One region of the Hydrogenophaga sp. SL48 genome, then DNA from elsewhere that is predicted to be linked to it. Evidence: predicted binding sites of a transcription regulator. Region 1 holds the regulator's gene; each other region holds the start of a gene.

Region 1 (5,751 bases):
CAAGCGACTCACGGAAGGCCTGGGGCCCAAACGCATCTCGGCCATCATCAATCTGTGGGGCTTTGTGCTGGTCACCCCCCTGGGCATCTGGGCCGCTTGGCGCTTCGATTTCGGCTCCGTGCGCCTTGACACCTGGGGTCTGCTGGTGTTTTACGCTCTGGCTGCGAGCGTCTGGACGGTGTGGCTCTGGATGACCGGGCTGAAAACCATTCCCGCATCCAAGGCCGGTGTGTTCGCCGTGATGCTGCCCCTCAGTGCAGCAACCATCGGTGTTGTGTTCATGGGTGAGCGGCTCACGCCCATTCAGCTGCTCGCGTTCGGCATCGCCCTATTGGGCCTGGTTCTCGCCACGTTGCCGGGTCGAAAGCCCTGATCAGGCACACCACAGCCCGGTGGGATTGGTGATACCCATCCAGAGCGCCCAGCCCGAGGTGGCCGCCAACGCCAATCCGGCCAGGCGAATGCCCCAGGCACCCGAACGACCCCCACGCAAACGCAGCAAGAGCCAAGGCCCGGCGGTCAACGAGATGGAGGTGCCCGTCGAAAAGAGCGCCATGATGAGCGCGCCCTCCATCGCGTTGGCTGAGAGCGAGGCGACCAACAACGCCGAGTACAGCAAGCCGCAAGGCATCAGGGCCCAGGCCACACCCAGCACCACGGGCGCTTTGCCGCCCAGGCGGCCGAGCACGGGGCGCGCCTTGCGCCAGACGCTTTGACCGAGCCCTTCCAGCCACGCGGGCTGCCTTGCCTGCCAGAGGAGCACCGCACCGAGGAGCAACGCCGCCACATGGAACATCGTCCAGACCGGACGGATGACGGCCGTGTTGGTGCCCAACCAAGCCAACCCTTGAACCGACCCGGCGGCAAACGCACCAAAAAGCGCATAGCCCAACATGCGACTGGCCTGAAACGACCACAACGCCTGTGTGCTGCGCTCGCCGGCGGCACGGCCGATACCCGCACAAGCGGCCCCGCACATGGCCACGCAGTGCGGGCCACCGGCCAGCCCCATGAACAGGGCCGTGATCGCCATGGAAGTCTGCATCAGGGAACTCTAGCAGGCGGGGAAAGATGAGCGGACGAAGTCCCCACAAGCTCCATGCAAGCGGGGCGCTTGACCGCTCTCGCGGCGAGCCTGGGCGGCAGCGCCAACGATCGTTTCAGGTCAGATGATTTTGGAGAAACGGGCGCGGTCCTGATCCACTTGAAGGTTCTTGTCAAACACCATCGCAATGGCGCGCACCAGATACCAGCCCGTGGCAGTGACCTGCACACCCGACTCGTCAATGCTCACCAGTCCCTGTTCGGCAAAGCTGGCCAAGACCTCAAGTTCTCGGGCAAAGTACTTTTTGCAATCTATGAGATGCCCCAGGTTGATGGGCTCGTACTGCAACTGGCCCTGACACATCAAGGACATGATGACCGACCTGCGCAACAGATCGTCGCGCGTGAGTGCCAAGCCGCGAACGATCGGCAACCGGCCCTGATCCAGAGCGTCGTAGTAATCCTCGATCGTCTTGGCGTTCTGGCTGTAGGTCGCACCGATGCGGCCGATGGCCGACACACCCAGGGCGATGAGATCGCAGTCGGGTTGTGTGCTGTAGCCCTGGAAATTGCGGTGCAGGCGGCCCTGCCGCTTGGCCACCGCCAAGGCATCGGTGGGCAGCGCGAAATGATCCATGCCCACATACACGTAGCCGGCCTCGCTCATGGCATCCAGCGAGGCCGAGAGCATGGACAGCTTGTCCCCGGGGCTGGGCAGTTCCGCCGCAATGATGCGGCGCTGCGGCTTGAACCGCGAAGGCAGGTGGGCGTAGGCGTAAAGCGCAATGCGGTCAGGGCGCAGCTGGTTGACCTGCGCCAGCGTGCGGGAGAACGATTCCGGCGTTTGCAGTGGCAGGCCGTAGATCAGGTCCACGTTCACCGATTCGAAGCCGATCTTGCGGGCGGTTTCCACCAGTTCAAACACCTGTTCGGCGGGCTGCACCCGGTGCACGGCTTTTTGCACCGCAGGATCGAAGTCCTGCACGCCAAAGCTCAGGCGATTGAACCCAAGGCGTGCGAGGGTCTGCAAACGCTGGCCGGTCACCGTGCGGGGATCCACCTCGATCGAATACTCCCCACCCGGCACCAGCGTGAAGTTGCGGCGGATCATCGCCATCAGGTCTTCGAGCTCGCCATCCGACAGGAAGGTGGGCGTCCCGCCACCAAGGTGCAGCTGGGACACGCTGTGGCCCTTGCCGAAGTGCTGCACCTGCAGGTCGACCTCACGCGAGAGGTAGCGCAAATATTCCTCCGCCCGCTCGTGGTGCTTGGTGATCACCTTGTTGCAGGCGCAGTAGTAACAAACCGATTCGCAAAACGGCACATGCACGTACAGGGACAGCGGCAAGGCCATCGAGCCCGCTCGCCGCTGCTCCAGGGCCTGGATGTAGTCGGCTTCGGTGAAGGCTTCCACAAACCGATCAGCCGTCGGATACGAGGTGTAGCGCGGTCCAGGGACATCGAACCGCTTGAGCAATTCGTCAGATATGGCGTGACTCACAGGCAATTCTCCAATGCAGAAGGAGAATGTGCCCCAGGCGCGTTCGAGCGCCCTTGATCAAGATCAAGGGCGCATGACAGCCAAGGGTTTCTGCTGACTGACGCCAGCGAAACGAATGGGTACATCGACATCAGCGACACCCATGCGTTAAGCTTCGGCCCAATTGCGGGATATTTATGGACATTCAAAGCATCAAAGTCGCCTGTTCCAGCTGCAATTTGCGGGAGCTGTGCTTGCCCATGGGCTTGAACCCCAACGAAATGGACAAGCTCGACAACGTCATTTCAGCCCGTCGGCGCGTCAAACGGGGCTCGGCCTTGTTCAACACCGGCGACAAGTTCACCTCCCTCTATGCCGTCCGTTCGGGTTTCTTCAAAACCTGTGTGACCACCGCCGACGGCCGGGACCAGGTCACCGGCTTCCAGATGACGGGCGAAATCATCGGCCTGGATGGCATCGTGAGCGACCGCCACTCGTGTGACGCCATCGCCCTGGAGGACGCCGAGGTCTGCATCATGCCGTTCGATCAGGTTGAAGAGCTTTCTCGGGAGTTCACCACCCTGCAGCACCATGTGCACAAGATCATGAGCCGCGAAATCGTGCGAGACCACAGCGTGATGCTGCTGCTGGGCAGCATGCGCGCCGAGGAACGCCTGGCGGCGTTCCTGCTCAACCTGGTGCAGCGCCTGCATGCCCGAGGCTTCTCGCAATCCGAGCTGGTGCTGCGCATGACGCGCGAAGAGATCGGCAGCTACCTGGGCATGAAGCTGGAAACGGTCAGCCGCACGTTCTCGAAGTTTGTCGAGGAAGGCATCATTGAAGTCAAGCAACGCTACGTGCACATCAAGGACACCGAAGCACTCAAGCTGATCGTGAATCCACAGACCTGCCGCTGATTTCAGCGTTCAAAAGAAAACCCCGCCGGACCGCTCCGGCGGGGTTTTCTTTTGGGCTTTTCGCCGTCAGCGACAGGAGCGGTTTTGTGCACAGCTTTCAGGCCGCGCGGCCTCGGGCACCGGGCATCGGTTGACCTCGAAGGGTGACATCGACAACAGGGTGGTCAGCGCGCTGGAGGCCATGGTGATTCCCCAGAACACAAAGAAGGCCAAGGTGTAGATGGCCTGCCGGGACAGCCCCAGCGGGTTGCCAAACCAATGCAAGTCACCGGGGTCCACCATCGCAAACACGATCATTTCCAGAACCGCTGCCACCAGAAAGGCTGGCCAGGCAATCCACATCCAGCGCTGTGACCACATGCTCTTGTCTCCTCGTAGGGGGTGAAAGTCAGTTCAAGAAGTCTTTGAGGTCGGCGGCTCGGCCTGCCCCTGTTATTTGGCCGCAGGCTCCGGCAGCGGTGAGGCCGCGTGGTTGCGCGCCTGCTGCGCGGGCTGCAAGGTTTCCAGCGCTTTGGCTTTGGCTTGTCCGTCCAGGGCATGAGCGGCTTTCAGGTCTCGCTCGAAATCGGCCTTGTTGAGCACAGGATCAGCGCCCTTGACGGCGATGATGGCCGTGGCAATGGCTGCAACCACCACCACGAGTGGTCCGCCCACCACCAGCCACATGTGAGGCACTTTCCACCAGGGGATGGGCAGCGAAGACTGGGCGGGAGCGGCGTTGTTGGGATTCATGTGGGTGTCGGAGTGGAAAGGTGGGTGTCACTTTACCGGGGGATCAGGAACGCGGCTTTTTCTTTCACCTGAGACACCTCATCCCCTGTCGAACGGACATCGAATTGGATGGGATGAGAACCGGTGGATGCCGCCCCCGGAGGCACCTGCACCCGAATGACGGCAGAACGCACTTCGGTGGGCAGCACCTCCACTTCGCTCTCGGAAGCGATGGTGATGCCAGGCAGACCGGTGACACCAATCACATAGCGCTGCGTGGACTCGGTGGCGTTCATGACCTGCAACCTGAACACGTTCTCGATGCGCCCTTGTTCCACCATGCGGGCCAGCGTGCCCCGGTCACGGATCACATCCACCTTGAGCGGGGTGCGCAGGTACAGACTCACCATCACGGCGGTCGTGATGGCCATCAGGATGCCCGTGTAGACAAGCACGCGCGGGCGCAGACCTCGACGGACCATCTGTGCCGTCGTCCAGCCATTGGCCATGCCGTTCTGCGTCGCGTACTTGACCAGTCCGCGGGGATAGCCCACCTTGTCCATCACCTCGTCACACACGTCAATGCAGGCGCCGCACCCGATGCATTCGTATTGAAGGCCCTTGCGGATGTCGATGCCGGTCGGGCACACCTGCACACACAGCGTGCAATCGACACAGGCGCCCAAGCCCAGCGCCTGGGGATCGGCTTTCTTGGAACGCGGTCCCCGCGGCTCACCCCGTTTCTCGTCGTAGGTGACGATCATCGTGTCCTTGTCGAACATCGCGCTCTGGAAGCGGGCATAGGGGCACATGTACTTGCACACCTGCTCGCGCATGAAGCCGGCGTTGCCATAGGTGGCAAAGCCATAGAAAAAGATCCAGAAGGTCTGCCAGGGCCCCAGAGAAGCGGCCAGGGAAACCACAGCCAGCTCGCGAATCGGCGTGAAGTACCCGACGAAGGTGAAGCCCGTCCAGAGCGAAAACAGAATCCACAACGCGTGCTTGAGCCACTTCTTGCCCAGCTTCTGAGCAGACAGCTCGGCTTTGTCCAGCCGCATGCGGGCGGATCGATCCCCTTCGACCTTCTTCTCGATCCAGAGGAACACCTCGGTGTACACCGTCTGGGGGCAGGCGTAGCCGCACCACAGGCGACCGGCCACGGCCGTGAAAAGGAACAGGGCCAGCGCCGAGATCACCAGCAACCCCGTCAGGTAGATGAAATCCTGCGGGTACAGCACCAGGCCAAAAATGTAAAAGCGGCGGGCTTCAAGGTCAAAGAGCACCGCCTGCCGCGCGTTCCACTCCAGCCACGGAAGGCCATAAAACACGATCTGGGTGATCCAGACGGTGAACCAACGCCACTTGGAGAACAGACCCGACACGGATCGGGGGTAGATCTTCTGCCGAGAGGCGTAAAGGGAGACCATCTCCTCATCTTCCGCGGCGCCGCCCTGGGGGTTGCCAGCAGAAACGGGAACCATGGGTTTGTTGGCGTCGGAAGAAGCGGTGCTCACAACATGCCTATATCAGTAAATAACACCAAAAGGGACCGCCTTTCGGCGACCCCTTCTCGATCAGGCGCGAATCACTTCGCGGGCT
Region 2 (5,751 bases), 900 kb from region 1:
CCCTGTTCTCGGAGCCCATGAGCGACCTGGTCAAGCGCTACACCGCCAGCGTCTTCTTTGACAAACGCCTCTGGCTGGCCGACATCACCGGCAGCCTGGCCCACGCCGAGATGCTGTCTGCGCAGAAGATCATCGGCGCGCAGGACCTGGCCGACATCCAGCGCGGCATGGCGCAGATCCGCTCGGAAATCGAGGCCGGCAGCTTCGAATGGAAGCTCGACCTCGAAGACGTGCACCTGAACATCGAGGCGCGCCTGACCCAGCTGGTGGGCGACGCCGGCAAGCGCCTGCACACCGGCCGCAGCCGCAACGACCAGGTCGCCACCGACGTGCGCCTGTGGCTGCGCGGCGAGATCGACCTGATCACCAATCTGCTGGTGGAGCTGCAGACGGCGCTGGTGGACGTGGCCGAAAAGAACGTGGAAGTGATCCTGCCGGGCTTCACCCATCTGCAGGTGGCGCAGCCGGTGAGCTTTGCCCACCACCTGCTGGCCTATGTGGAGATGTTCGCGCGCGACGCCGAGCGTTTGGCCGACGTGCGCCGCCGCACCAACCGCCTGCCGCTGGGCAGCGCAGCCCTCGCCGGCACCACCTACCCGCTGGACCGCGAGCGCGTGGCCGTGAGCCTGGGCATGGTGGACGACCAGGGCGTGGCACAGGTCTGCCAGAACAGCCTGGACGGCGTGAGCGACCGCGACTTCGCGATCGAATTCACCGCCGCCGCCTCGTTGTGCATGGTGCACATCAGCCGCTTCAGCGAAGAGCTGATTCTGTGGATGAGCCAGAACTTCGGCTTCGTGAAAATCGCCGACCGCTTCACCACCGGCAGTTCGATCATGCCGCAGAAGAAAAACCCCGACGTGCCCGAACTCGCCCGTGGCAAGACCGGCCGCGTGGTCGGCCACCTCATGGGCCTGATCACGCTCATGAAGGGCCAGCCCCTGGCCTACAACAAAGACAACCAGGAAGACAAGGAGCCGCTGTTCGACACCGTGGACACCTTGAAAGACACGCTGCGCATCTTTGCCGAGATGGTGGGCGGCCAGCTCAACCCGGCCACCGGCGCCAAGGAAGGTGGCATCACCGTCAACGCCGTGGCCATGGAAGAGGCCGCCAAGAAGGGCTACGCCACCGCCACCGACCTGGCCGACTACTTGGTGAAAAAAGGCCTGCCCTTCCGCGACGCCCACGAAACCGTGGCCCACGCCGTGAAGGCCGCCACCAGCCACGCCTGCGACCTGTCCGAACTGCCGCTCACGGTGCTGCAAGGCTTCAACGCCAGCATTGAGAAAGACGTCTACGAGTGCCTGAGCCTGCGCGGCAGCCTCAACGCCCGCAACACCCTGGGTGGCACCGCGCCGGCCCAGGTGCTGACGCAGATCGCGCGCCACCGCGCCCGCCTGGCATAAAGCACCTGGTGCTGGTCACCGTCTGGGAGCAGGTCAACACCTCACACAGTCCTCAAGACCGGGCGAAAAACGCCGATTCCATCTCAGGTTGATCCATGGCCCGTGGGTCCAAAAACTGAAATGGAGGTCTCTTTTGGCTTTTCTCTCGCTATTCCGTCAGCAACCCGCGAAAACTGCCATAGAGAAGCCTGCCAACGTCCGACGGCCCAGCACACCGTCTGCTCCATCCGCCAGTGCGGTACCCGCCGCTGCGTCCACCGAGACGGTTCAGGCAGAGCCGATTCCCGCCGAGTTGTCGGGGTTTCGATGGCTGACAGAACAGGACCTCGACCCCGCGCGCAAAGACGCTTTGCTGGAGAGCGTGCGCAACATCCCCCGCCCTCCTCGTTCGATGCAGAAGTTGCTGTCGCCCGATTTTGTCGCGCGCGCCAGCTCCGCCGAACTGGGTGACCTCGTCATGGGCGAGCCCTTGATCGCCGGAAAGGTGCTCTCCACCGTCAATGCACCGTTCTACGGGCTGCGCACGCCCGTCACCAGCATCGGTCAGTCGGTGACCTTCCTGGGCATGAACTCCGTGCGCGGCATCTGTCTGCAATACATGCTGGAAGAGTCCTTCAAGCCCAAGCAGGCCGAAGCGCAGAGCAGCTTCGACGCCATCTGGCGCGCCAGCGCCATCGCGAGCGAGCTGTGTGTCCGACTCAGCAAGGCACTCAACCTGCCCGACCAGGGCGCGCTGTCCACCCAGGTGGTGCTCAGTTTCGTGGGACAACTTGCCACCGCCTCGCTGTTCCCGGCTTCGGCGCTGAAGTCATGGCTGTCTCACGGCCGCCTGGTGCGCGCCGGGCTGGAGCAGAAGGTGCTGGGCCTGAACTCGAGCGAAATTGGCTGTCTGTTGATGAAAAACTGGGAGTTGCCTGCCAGCCTGATCAGCGACGTCAGCTGCGTGAGCCAACAGCTGGTGACGTCGTACATGACCACCGATCCGGAGCGTGCACCCCGCATGGCGCTCGGCTACCTCTGCGCCCGGTTGGGCGAGCGCCTGGCGCTGAGCCAGCAGGGCACGCTGGAAGGCTATGACGTGAAGCAGGACACCGGTGTGGACACGCACCACCTGCGGACCGCCCTGGCCCACCCGGCCCTGGCACGACTGGAACAGGCCCTGGCCTCGCCTGAAATTCAGGCCGCGGTGCAGAAGATGATGGACACACCGGCGGCCTGAACCCGGTGCGCCTGCCCCTTACCGGGCGGGCGTGGGGCCAAAAGCGTTGTCGCCTTCGCTGGGCTGCACGGCCCAGTAAATCAGCACCAGCCAGCCGATCAGCGGGATCAGGGCAATCAGCTGCCACCAGCCGCTCTTGCCGATGTCGTGCAGGCGGCGGGCGCCCACGGCGATCGAGGGCAGCAGCGTGGCCAGCGAGAACAGGTTGCCGATCGTGCCCAGCCTGAGCACGCCCATGACGATGGCCACCGCAAACACAAACAGCACCCACCACCAGTATTCCGAACGCGTGGCGCGCCCCTCGAAGCCCACGTATTTGCTGAAACAGGTCTTGACCGCGTCGACAAAATTCATCTCGTCCTCCAGACAGTGTTGTTGAGCCGGCATGATAGTCCTGAGCCCCGGTGGCCGCCCCCCCCCCGCTTGACCTCCATCAAGCGCCGACCATCCCGAAACCGATACAGTCTCGACCCATGGACACCACCGCCACCCCAGAAGCCCCGATCTCGGCCGCCACCGGCCTGACCTGGAACCCCCAGCTGCGCACCGGCGATGACCGCATGGACGACACCCACGAAGAGTTCGTGGACATGCTCAACCGGCTGCTGGCCACGCCGCCTGCTGAGCAACTGCCGCTCTACCGCGAGTTCGTGGCGCACACGGTCGAGCACTTCGCGCAGGAAGAGCGCTGGATGCTGGCCACCGGCTTCTCGGCCGACAACTGCCACGCCTCGCACCACGCCACGATCCTGGAAACCCTCAACGCCGTGGTCGACCACTTTCAGCAGGGCGACACCGAGATCATCAACCGCCTGGCCGAGGCCCTCGTCGAATGGTTCCCGCAGCACGCCGCCAGCATGGACGCCGGCCTGGCCCTGCACATGAAGGACGTGGGCTTCGACAGCCGCACCGAAACCCTGGCCGACCCGGACCGCGTCAAGCCCGCCACCATGAGTGGCTGCGGCAGCGTCAGCTGCAGCTGAACGCCCCTCGCATCGCCGGCAAACGGTGATGCCCCCATCGTCTTCAACGTCGGCACGCCACCCCGAAGCCCCTGCGCGGCCGGCGCGGTAAGCTGGGTGCCCATTGGGGGGTTGTCACCCCAAGTCCAGCCACCAGAGCATCCGCATGTCCCCCAAGCCCCCGCCTCATCCCCGCCAGAACCACCTGCTGGCCGCCTTGTCACCCGAGGTGCAAGACCGGCTGTTTCCCTACCTGGAACTGGTGGCGCTGCCGCTGCGGGCGCTCATGTACGAATCGGGGCGCCCCATGCGCCACGTCTACTTTCCCACCGACGCCATCGTCTCGCTGCAGTACGTGATGGAAAACGGTGCGTCCACCGCGATCCTCGTGGTGGGCAATGAAGGCCTGCTGGGCATCACGCTGTTCATGGGCGGCGAGAGCACGCCCAGCCGTTCGGTGGTGCAGAGCGCCGGTCATGCCTACCGCCTGCCCCGGTCGCGGGTCAAGGAAGAATTCAAGCGCCACGGCGAGCTGCTGGTGCTGATGCTGCGCTACACGCAGGCACTGATCACGCAGGTTGCCCAGACCGCCGTGTGCAACCGCCACCACGCCATCGACCAGCAACTCTGCCGCTGGCTGTTGCTGTCGATGGACCGCCTGTCGAACAACCACCTGACGATGACCCAGGAGTTCATCGCCAACATGCTCGGCGTTCGCCGCGAGGGCGTGACGCAAGCGGCGCTGAAGTTGCAGCAGCTCGGGGTGATTTCGTACTCCCGCGGTCTGATCAAGGTCCTCGACCGGCCCCAGCTCGAAGCCCTCAGCTGCGAGTGCTACGCCGTGGTCAAGAAGGAAACCGACGTGCTGCTGCATTACCTGCCGCAGCGTCAGGTGATCAAGGACGCCACCACCATCCCGACGGTGACGCTCCCCACCGGCAGCGCTGTCGTGTCGGCCTGAGCCCGCCCGGCTCGGGGTCGGCCGGACCACCGCGCGACGCCGCCCACACCGCACCGGCTTCGCGCCATCGCACCACCAGAAGGCACCCGTGCATCCATGCTGGTGCAGTTCTTGCTATGGATTGGTGCGAATCGCCATGCAGGCCCTGTTTTGGCATTCAAACCGCACCAAAACAAGCTTTCTGCACGGAGATTCCCTCATGGACGCACTCAAACAGGGCGCCGATGCCTTGTTCATCCTGCTCGGCGGCATCATGGTCCTGGCCATGCACGCCGGGTTCGCCTTCCTCGAACTCGGCACGGTTCGCCAGAAGAACCAGGTCAACGCCCTGGTCAAGATCCTGGTGGACTTCTCGGTCTCCACCATCGCCTACTTCGTGGTTGGCTACGGCGTGGCCTACGGCGCCTCGTTCTTCGTGGGCGCCGAAACGCTGGCGCAGAAAAACGGCTACGAGCTCGTCAAGTTCTTCTTCCTGCTCACCTTCGCCGCCGCCATCCCCGCGATCATCTCCGGCGGCATCGCCGAGCGCGCCAAGTTCTGGCCGCAGCTGATCGCCACCGCCGTCATCGTCGGCCTGGTCTACCCCTTCTTTGAGGGCATCGCCTGGAACGGCCACTTCGGCGTGCAGGCCTGGATCACCGCCACCACCGGCTTCGCCTTCCACGACTTCGCAGGCTCCGTGGTGGTGCACGCGGTGGGGGGCTGGATCGCGCTGCCCGCGGTCATCTTCCTGGGCGCCCGCGCCAACCGCTACCGCAAGGACGGCGGTGTGTCGGCCCACCCGCCATCGAGCATCCCCTTCCTCGCGCTGGGCGCGTGGATCCTCTGCGTGGGCTGGTTCGGCTTCAACGTGATGAGCGCGCAGACGCTGGACAAGATCTCCGGCCTGGTCGCGGTCAACTCGCTCATGGCCATGGTCGGCGGCACGCTGGCCGCGCTGATCGCCGGCAAGAACGACCCCGGCTTCGTGCACAACGGCCCGCTGGCCGGACTGGTGGCCGTGTGCGCGGGTTCCGACCTGATGCACCCGCTGGGCGCGCTGGTGGTGGGTGCGGTGGCGGGCGCGTTGTTCGTGGGCATGTTCACGCTGACGCAGAACCGCTGGAAGATCGACGATGTGCTGGGTGTCTGGCCGCTGCACGGTCTGTGTGGCACCTGGGGCGGCCTCGCGGCCGGGCTCTTCGGCCAGCAGGCGCTCGG
Region 3 (5,751 bases), 970 kb from region 1:
GTTCCACTTCTGTTTTCCGCTGATGTCCGACACCGACAAATCCACCGACGAGCTCGCCGGTACAGAGCAGCCTTTTGTCCAGCATCTGATGGAGCTGCGTGATCGCTTGCTCTACGGCATGGTGGGGCTGGGCATTTGCATGGCCATCCTTGCGTTCTGGCCCGGCCCGAGCGGACTGATCGACATGATTGCGGTCCCGATCCGTGCCCACATGCCGCCGGACGCGAAATTGATTGCGGTGGGCGTGTTTTCGCCTTTCTTCATTCCGCTGAAGGTGTTGGCCATGGCCGCACTGCTGCTGTCGCTGCCATGGTGGATGTATCAGGTCTGGGCCTTCGTCGCACCAGGTCTCTACAGCCACGAAAAGCGCTTTGCGGTGCCGCTGATCATTCTGGGCAGTCTGCTGGCTTACGTCGGCATCGCATTTGTGCAGTTTTTCGTGCTCGACAAGATGTTCGGGTTCATCCAGCAGTTCACCCCCAAGAGTGTGGCCGCGACGCCGGACATCGCTTCTTATGTGGAAGCGATTTTGTCGCTGTATTTGGCCTTTGGCTTGGCTTTTCAGGTGCCAATTGTGGTGGTCTTGTTGGTGAAGATGAAGATGGTGACGGTCAAGCAGCTCAAGGAATTCCGTGGCTATTTCATCGTGGTGGCTTTCATCGTCGCCGCCGTCGTGACGCCGCCCGACGTGATTTCGCAGCTGGCGTTGGCGGTACCGATGTGTGTGCTGTACGAGCTGGGTATCTGGGGATCGCAGTGGTTCATTCGGAACACCGCTGCACCTGAAGAGCCTGCGAACAACGCCGCAAGTTGATTGCGCTCCCCCGTGGTAAATCAGCGGTTTGCCTGACGTCTCGGCAAGTTCCGTTTGCCGGGGGTGACATCCACACTGAGCTTGGTCTCTTTTCTCACCAGTTCCAGTTTCGCTGGAGCGTCGGGTGTGAGCGCGGCGACCGCTGAGAGCAGTTGAGCGACATTGCCTACGGGCTTGCCCGCCACATGGGTGACCACATCACCGGGTCGAATGCCCGCTTGTGCGGCGGGGCCGTTCTGCAAGACTCCTGTGATGATGACGCCGGTGCCCGGTGTGACGGCGAAGCTCTCGGCCAGTTCCGGGGTCAGGTCCTGTGGTTCAACGCCAATCCATCCCCGTGTCACCTTGCCGTCCCGAACGATGGCGTCCATCACGCTCCGTGCGGTGGAGGTGGGAATGGCGAAGCCGATGCCCATGGATCCGCCTGAGCGCGAGTAGATGGCCGTGTTGATGCCCATGAGGTGGCCGTTGATGTCCACCAGCGCTCCGCCGGAGTTGCCTGGGTTGATGGCGGCATCGGTCTGGATGAAATTCTCGAAGGTGTTGATGCCCAGCTGGGTGCGCCCCAGCGCACTGACGATGCCGCTGGTGACGGTCTGCCCGACGCCGAAAGGGTTGCCGATCGCCAGCACCTGATCGCCGATGGACAGCGCATCCGAGTTGCCGAGCGTGATCACGGGCATGCCGGTCAATTCGACCTTGAGAATGGCGAGATCGGTTTCAGGGTCGGTGCCAATCACCTGTGCCGCACTCTTGCGGCCATCGTTGAGAATGACCTCGATCTGATCGGCTTCCTCAATGACATGGTTGTTGGTCAGGATGTAGCCGGCCGGGCTGACGATCACCCCTGAGCCGAGTCCCGCCTGAGGCTGTCCCTGATTTTGTTCGCCAAAGAAGAAACGGAACCACGGGTCATTGCTCTGGGGGGCGTTCTCAGGGGCCTTGCTGGTGTTGATGCTGACCACTGCAGGAGATGCTGCCTTGGCCGCTTCGCGCAGGCTGTTGACCGCTGGCGCGCTGCTGCCAGGAAGCACTGAGCCGGTCGACTCAATGACCGGAACCAGGGTTGGCAGCACGGAGCTGCGGTTGAGCCATTCGGGCTTGAGCGTGGCCACCACGAACAAGGCCGCCAGCAACACTGTGACGGATTGGGCAAAAAGCAGCCAGATGCGTTTCATGAGAAAGAGGTTTTCGGTTTTGCGTGGACGCCGCGGTGGCAGCGAAACCACTGTGAGTTTGCATTGTCCTGCATATGGTTACGGCTTTTGGGCGTTCAAGCCGATTGACCCACGTCAAAGCGTTTCTGGCGCATCGGCGGTGCAATGGTCGCCTGTTCACCAAGACTGGAGCGCACGATGAAAGCCATCGCCGACCTTTTTTCTACCGATTACGGCTTGTTCAGCATTGCCGGCATCACTTTCATGATCGGGATGGCCATCTGGTTCTACCGCTTCTTCAACCGCAAGATGGAAGAGTCGGAGCGCGCTCAGCGCGCGCAGGGCTGACGGGATATCGCATTCGATCCGGGCTGCAGCGGTGCGCCGCCATCGCGGAGCGGTGACAGAATAGGGCGGTTCCACCGGAAGCACTTCGCGTGCTTTTGTTCAGACCGGCCCCATTGGCTCCCGCTCATGACCATTCCTGCATCCCCGTCGGGCGGCGTTGCCCGCGAAACCCTGCTCACTGCGTTTGACGCGCTGTTGCAACCTGCCCTGTTCAAAGATTTCGGTCCCAACGGCCTGCAGGTCGAAGGACGTCCCAGGGTGCACAAGGTGGTCAGCGGTGTGACCGCCAGCCTGGCCTTGATCGACGCGGCCATTGAGGTGGGTGCCGATGCGCTCTTCGTGCACCATGGGCTGTTCTGGCGTGGCCAAGATGGCAGGGTCACCGGCTGGATGAAACAGCGCCTTGTCCGGTTGCTGACGCACGACATCAACCTCTTCGCCTACCACCTGCCGCTGGATGCGCACGCCTCGCTGGGCAACAACGCGCAGCTCGCACAGCGCCTCGGGGTGACTTTGTTCGATCCAGGAGAGGGGCGGTTTGGCGACCAGTCACTGGGGTTTCTGGGGTGCCGTGCATCTTCGTTGGCGCAACTGGCTGATCATGTGAAGGTGGTGCTGGGGCGGTCTGTGATCCTGATCGGAGAGGGGCATCGGGCTGTGAACCGCATCGCGTTGTGCACGGGTGGCGCGCAGGGGTATTTCGAGGCGGCGATCGCCGCGGGTGCGGATGTCTTCATCACCGGAGAGATTTCCGAGCCACAGGCCCACTATGCCCGGGAAAGTGGTGTGGCCTACATCGCCTGCGGGCACCACGCGTCTGAGCGTTATGGTGCCCCTGCCGTGGCGGCGCATGTGGCCGATCAACTGGACATCGAACATCTTTTCATCGATATCCCCAATCCCGCCTGAGACATGACCAGCAAGCCAGCCGCATCCGGAAGACCGGTGGTCATCACCATGGGTGATCCGGCAGGCATTGGTCCGGAGATCATCGTCCGCGCATTGTGTGAGCGTCCTGAACTCCGCAACCAGGTGCTGGTGGCAGGAGATCTCCCAACCCTTCAGCGCGCCATCGACTTGACCCATGCGCTCGAAGGCATGGCGAATGAGGCCTTGGTGCTGGAGGAGGTTGCTGCGGGGGCGTGGGCCACGGCACCTACGGATCGGTTGCGTGCCGTGCAGGCCTGTGTTTTGTCGGAGCGGGTTCCATTCGGTTGCATCAGTGCGACGGCGGGACGGGCCGCAGCGGATTGCATTGCCTATGCCGCGAACCTTGTTCTTCATGGTGGCGCGCGCGCCATGGTGACGGCGCCGGTCCATAAGGAGGCGCTGTCGGCGGCCGGACTCGCCCATCCCGGACACACCGAGTTTCTTCAGGCCTTGTCAGCAGAGCATGCCGGTGTGACGCTGGCCCAGATGCCCGTGCGAATGATGCTCAGCAGCCCTGGTCTCGCCACCGTGCTCGTGAGCATTCACGTGTCGCTGCGGGAGGCGCTGGAGGCCGTCACGCGGGAACGCGTGGTTGAAACCATTCGCATCACCGCTGCCCATTTTGGGCGATGCGGTATGCCAAACGCCCGGATCGCGGTGGCGGCACTGAACCCTCATGCGGGGGAGGGGGGGCTCTTCGGGCGAGAGGAAATCGACATCATCTCTCCAGCCATACACCATGCGAAAGACATGGGGTTGAACGTGAGCGGGCCGCACGCGCCCGACACGGTGTTCATGAGGGCGCGTCAAGGCGAATTCGATGTGGTGGTCGCGATGTACCACGACCAGGGACTTATTCCAGTGAAGTTGCTTGGGCTGGAGTTCGGGGTGAACACCACATTGGGGTTACCGCTGATCCGCACCAGTCCCGACCATGGCACCGCGTTTGATTTGGCGGGAACAGGACGGGCCAGTGCGTCCAGCCTGCTGGCAGCCATCGATGCGGCCATGCGCATGAGCGCTGGATCTTCCCAATAAAAAAGTCCGTTGCCATCTGGCCATGACAACGGCACCAGATTTGGCGCGTGAGGCGCTGCGTCTTACTTGCGCAGGCTGTCGCGAATCTCCCGGAGCAGCAGCACGTCTTCTGTCGGAGGTGCTGGCGGGGCAGCAGGTGCCTCCTTTTTGAGGCGGTTCACCTGCTTGACCATCATGAAGACGATGAAAGCAAGAATGATGAAATTCAGGGCGATGGTGATGAAGTTGCCATAGGCCAGTACCGCGCCAGCCTTTTTGGCTTCCGCCAGTGGCAGTCCCGCAGCCTGCCCCGCCAGAGCGATGTAGTAGCTGGAAAAGTCCAAGCCACCGAAGAGTTTGCTCACGATGGGCATGATCAGGTCGCCAACGATGGAGTCGACAATCTTGCCGAACGCCCCCCCGATGATCACGCCGACCGCCAGATCCATCACGTTGCCTTTCAGGGCAAACTCCTTGAATTCCTGCATCACTGCCATGTGGTACTCCTGTTATGAGGATCGCATGCCTCCGGGCTGGCTGCATAAGTCAGCAAATTTTCGCACAAGCCATATCAGCATTACGCGCCGCTGACGGGCCCGGTTGACACGTGCCCTGAGGCCTGATTGGCCCAGCGTGCGGCCCTGGAAAGCGGGAGGTACCTTGTAACGCTCCGGTACAATGCAGGGTTGACCCTAGTGATCCTGTCTCGAACCGTCTTTGAAAGATCCCCATGAGTGAAGCAACCGTCGCTGCGACCGTGGACAACAGTCGCCGAACTTGGCTGATCACTTCCTGCGCCATGGGTGGCGTGGGAGCAGCCGCTGTCGCAGTTCCCTTTGTGAGCAGTTTCCAGCCCTCCGAGCGAGCTAAGGCCGCGGGCGCTGCGGTGGAGGTGGACATCTCCACGCTCCAGCCCGGTGAAAAACGTGTGGTCGAATGGCGCGGCAAGCCAGTGTGGATCATGCGCCGCAGCGAACAGCAACTGGCCGATCTGGAGAAGGTTGAGCCTCAACTGGCCGACCCACAATCAGAGCGCAAGGCATTCCCGACTCCCGAATACGCGCAAAACCGTCACCGCTCCATCAAGCCGGATGTCTTCGTCGGTGTGGGCATCTGCACTCACCTTGGGTGCTCGCCGGGAGACAAGTTCACTCCAGGTCCTCAACCTTCTTTGCCGGATGACTGGACGGGTGGCTTCCTCTGCGCTTGTCATGGTTCAACCTTCGACCTTGCCGGCCGTGTGTTCAAGAACAAGCCCGCTCCGGACAACCTTGAAGTGCCGCCGCACTACTACATGTCCGACACCACGTTGCTGATCGGCGAAGACAAAAAAGCCTGACCTGCTTGTTGCAGGCATTCCGACCACAGAGGCATTCCATGGCTGAATTCAAAGAAATATCTCCCGACGCACCGTTGGCTCAGAAGACGCTGAACTGGATCGACAACCGATTCCCGCTCTCCAAGCTCTTCAATGAGCACATGGCC

The links. The regulator FNR, encoded in region 1, switches genes on or off when oxygen is low (the NO sensors DNR and NnrR bind a similar motif). The targets are predictions, from matches to a motif close to TTGATNNNNATCAA.
Region 2: the regulator FNR is predicted to act here: its motif matches at 3,052-3,065, upstream of IM738_RS01970 (bacteriohemerythrin).
Region 3: the regulator FNR is predicted to act here: its motif matches at 2,097-2,110, upstream of IM738_RS01555 (DUF3149 domain-containing protein).

Annotation. Positions count from the first base shown of each region.
Region 1 is NZ_CP063400.1:1,306,079-1,311,829, reverse strand. It holds gene IM738_RS06295 (DMT family transporter) at 1-373, shown strand, start outside; gene IM738_RS06290 (sulfite exporter TauE/SafE family protein) at 374-1,045, opposite strand; gene hemN (oxygen-independent coproporphyrinogen III oxidase) at 1,166-2,545, opposite strand; gene fnr (fumarate/nitrate reduction transcriptional regulator Fnr) at 2,722-3,441, shown strand; gene IM738_RS06275 (hypothetical protein) at 3,508-3,801, opposite strand; gene IM738_RS06270 (nitrogen fixation protein FixH) at 3,874-4,173, opposite strand; gene ccoG (cytochrome c oxidase accessory protein CcoG) at 4,206-5,633, opposite strand; gene ccoP (cytochrome-c oxidase, cbb3-type subunit III) at 5,738-5,751, opposite strand, start outside.
Region 2 is NZ_CP063400.1:409,852-415,602, reverse strand. It holds gene argH (argininosuccinate lyase) at 1-1,409, shown strand, start outside; gene IM738_RS01980 (HDOD domain-containing protein) at 1,771-2,628, shown strand; gene IM738_RS01975 (DUF805 domain-containing protein) at 2,647-2,982, opposite strand; gene IM738_RS01970 (bacteriohemerythrin) at 3,102-3,611, shown strand; gene IM738_RS01965 (Crp/Fnr family transcriptional regulator) at 3,757-4,551, shown strand; gene IM738_RS01960 (ammonium transporter) at 4,751-5,751, shown strand, end outside.
Region 3 is NZ_CP063400.1:332,696-338,446, forward strand. It holds gene IM738_RS01540 (Sec-independent protein translocase subunit TatA/TatB) at 1-23, shown strand, start outside; gene tatC (twin-arginine translocase subunit TatC) at 23-814, shown strand; gene IM738_RS01550 (trypsin-like peptidase domain-containing protein) at 835-1,992, opposite strand; gene IM738_RS01555 (DUF3149 domain-containing protein) at 2,170-2,319, shown strand; gene IM738_RS01560 (Nif3-like dinuclear metal center hexameric protein) at 2,446-3,228, shown strand; gene pdxA (4-hydroxythreonine-4-phosphate dehydrogenase PdxA) at 3,232-4,287, shown strand; gene mscL (large conductance mechanosensitive channel protein MscL) at 4,350-4,763, opposite strand; gene petA (ubiquinol-cytochrome c reductase iron-sulfur subunit) at 4,997-5,605, shown strand; gene IM738_RS01580 (cytochrome b) at 5,644-5,751, shown strand, end outside.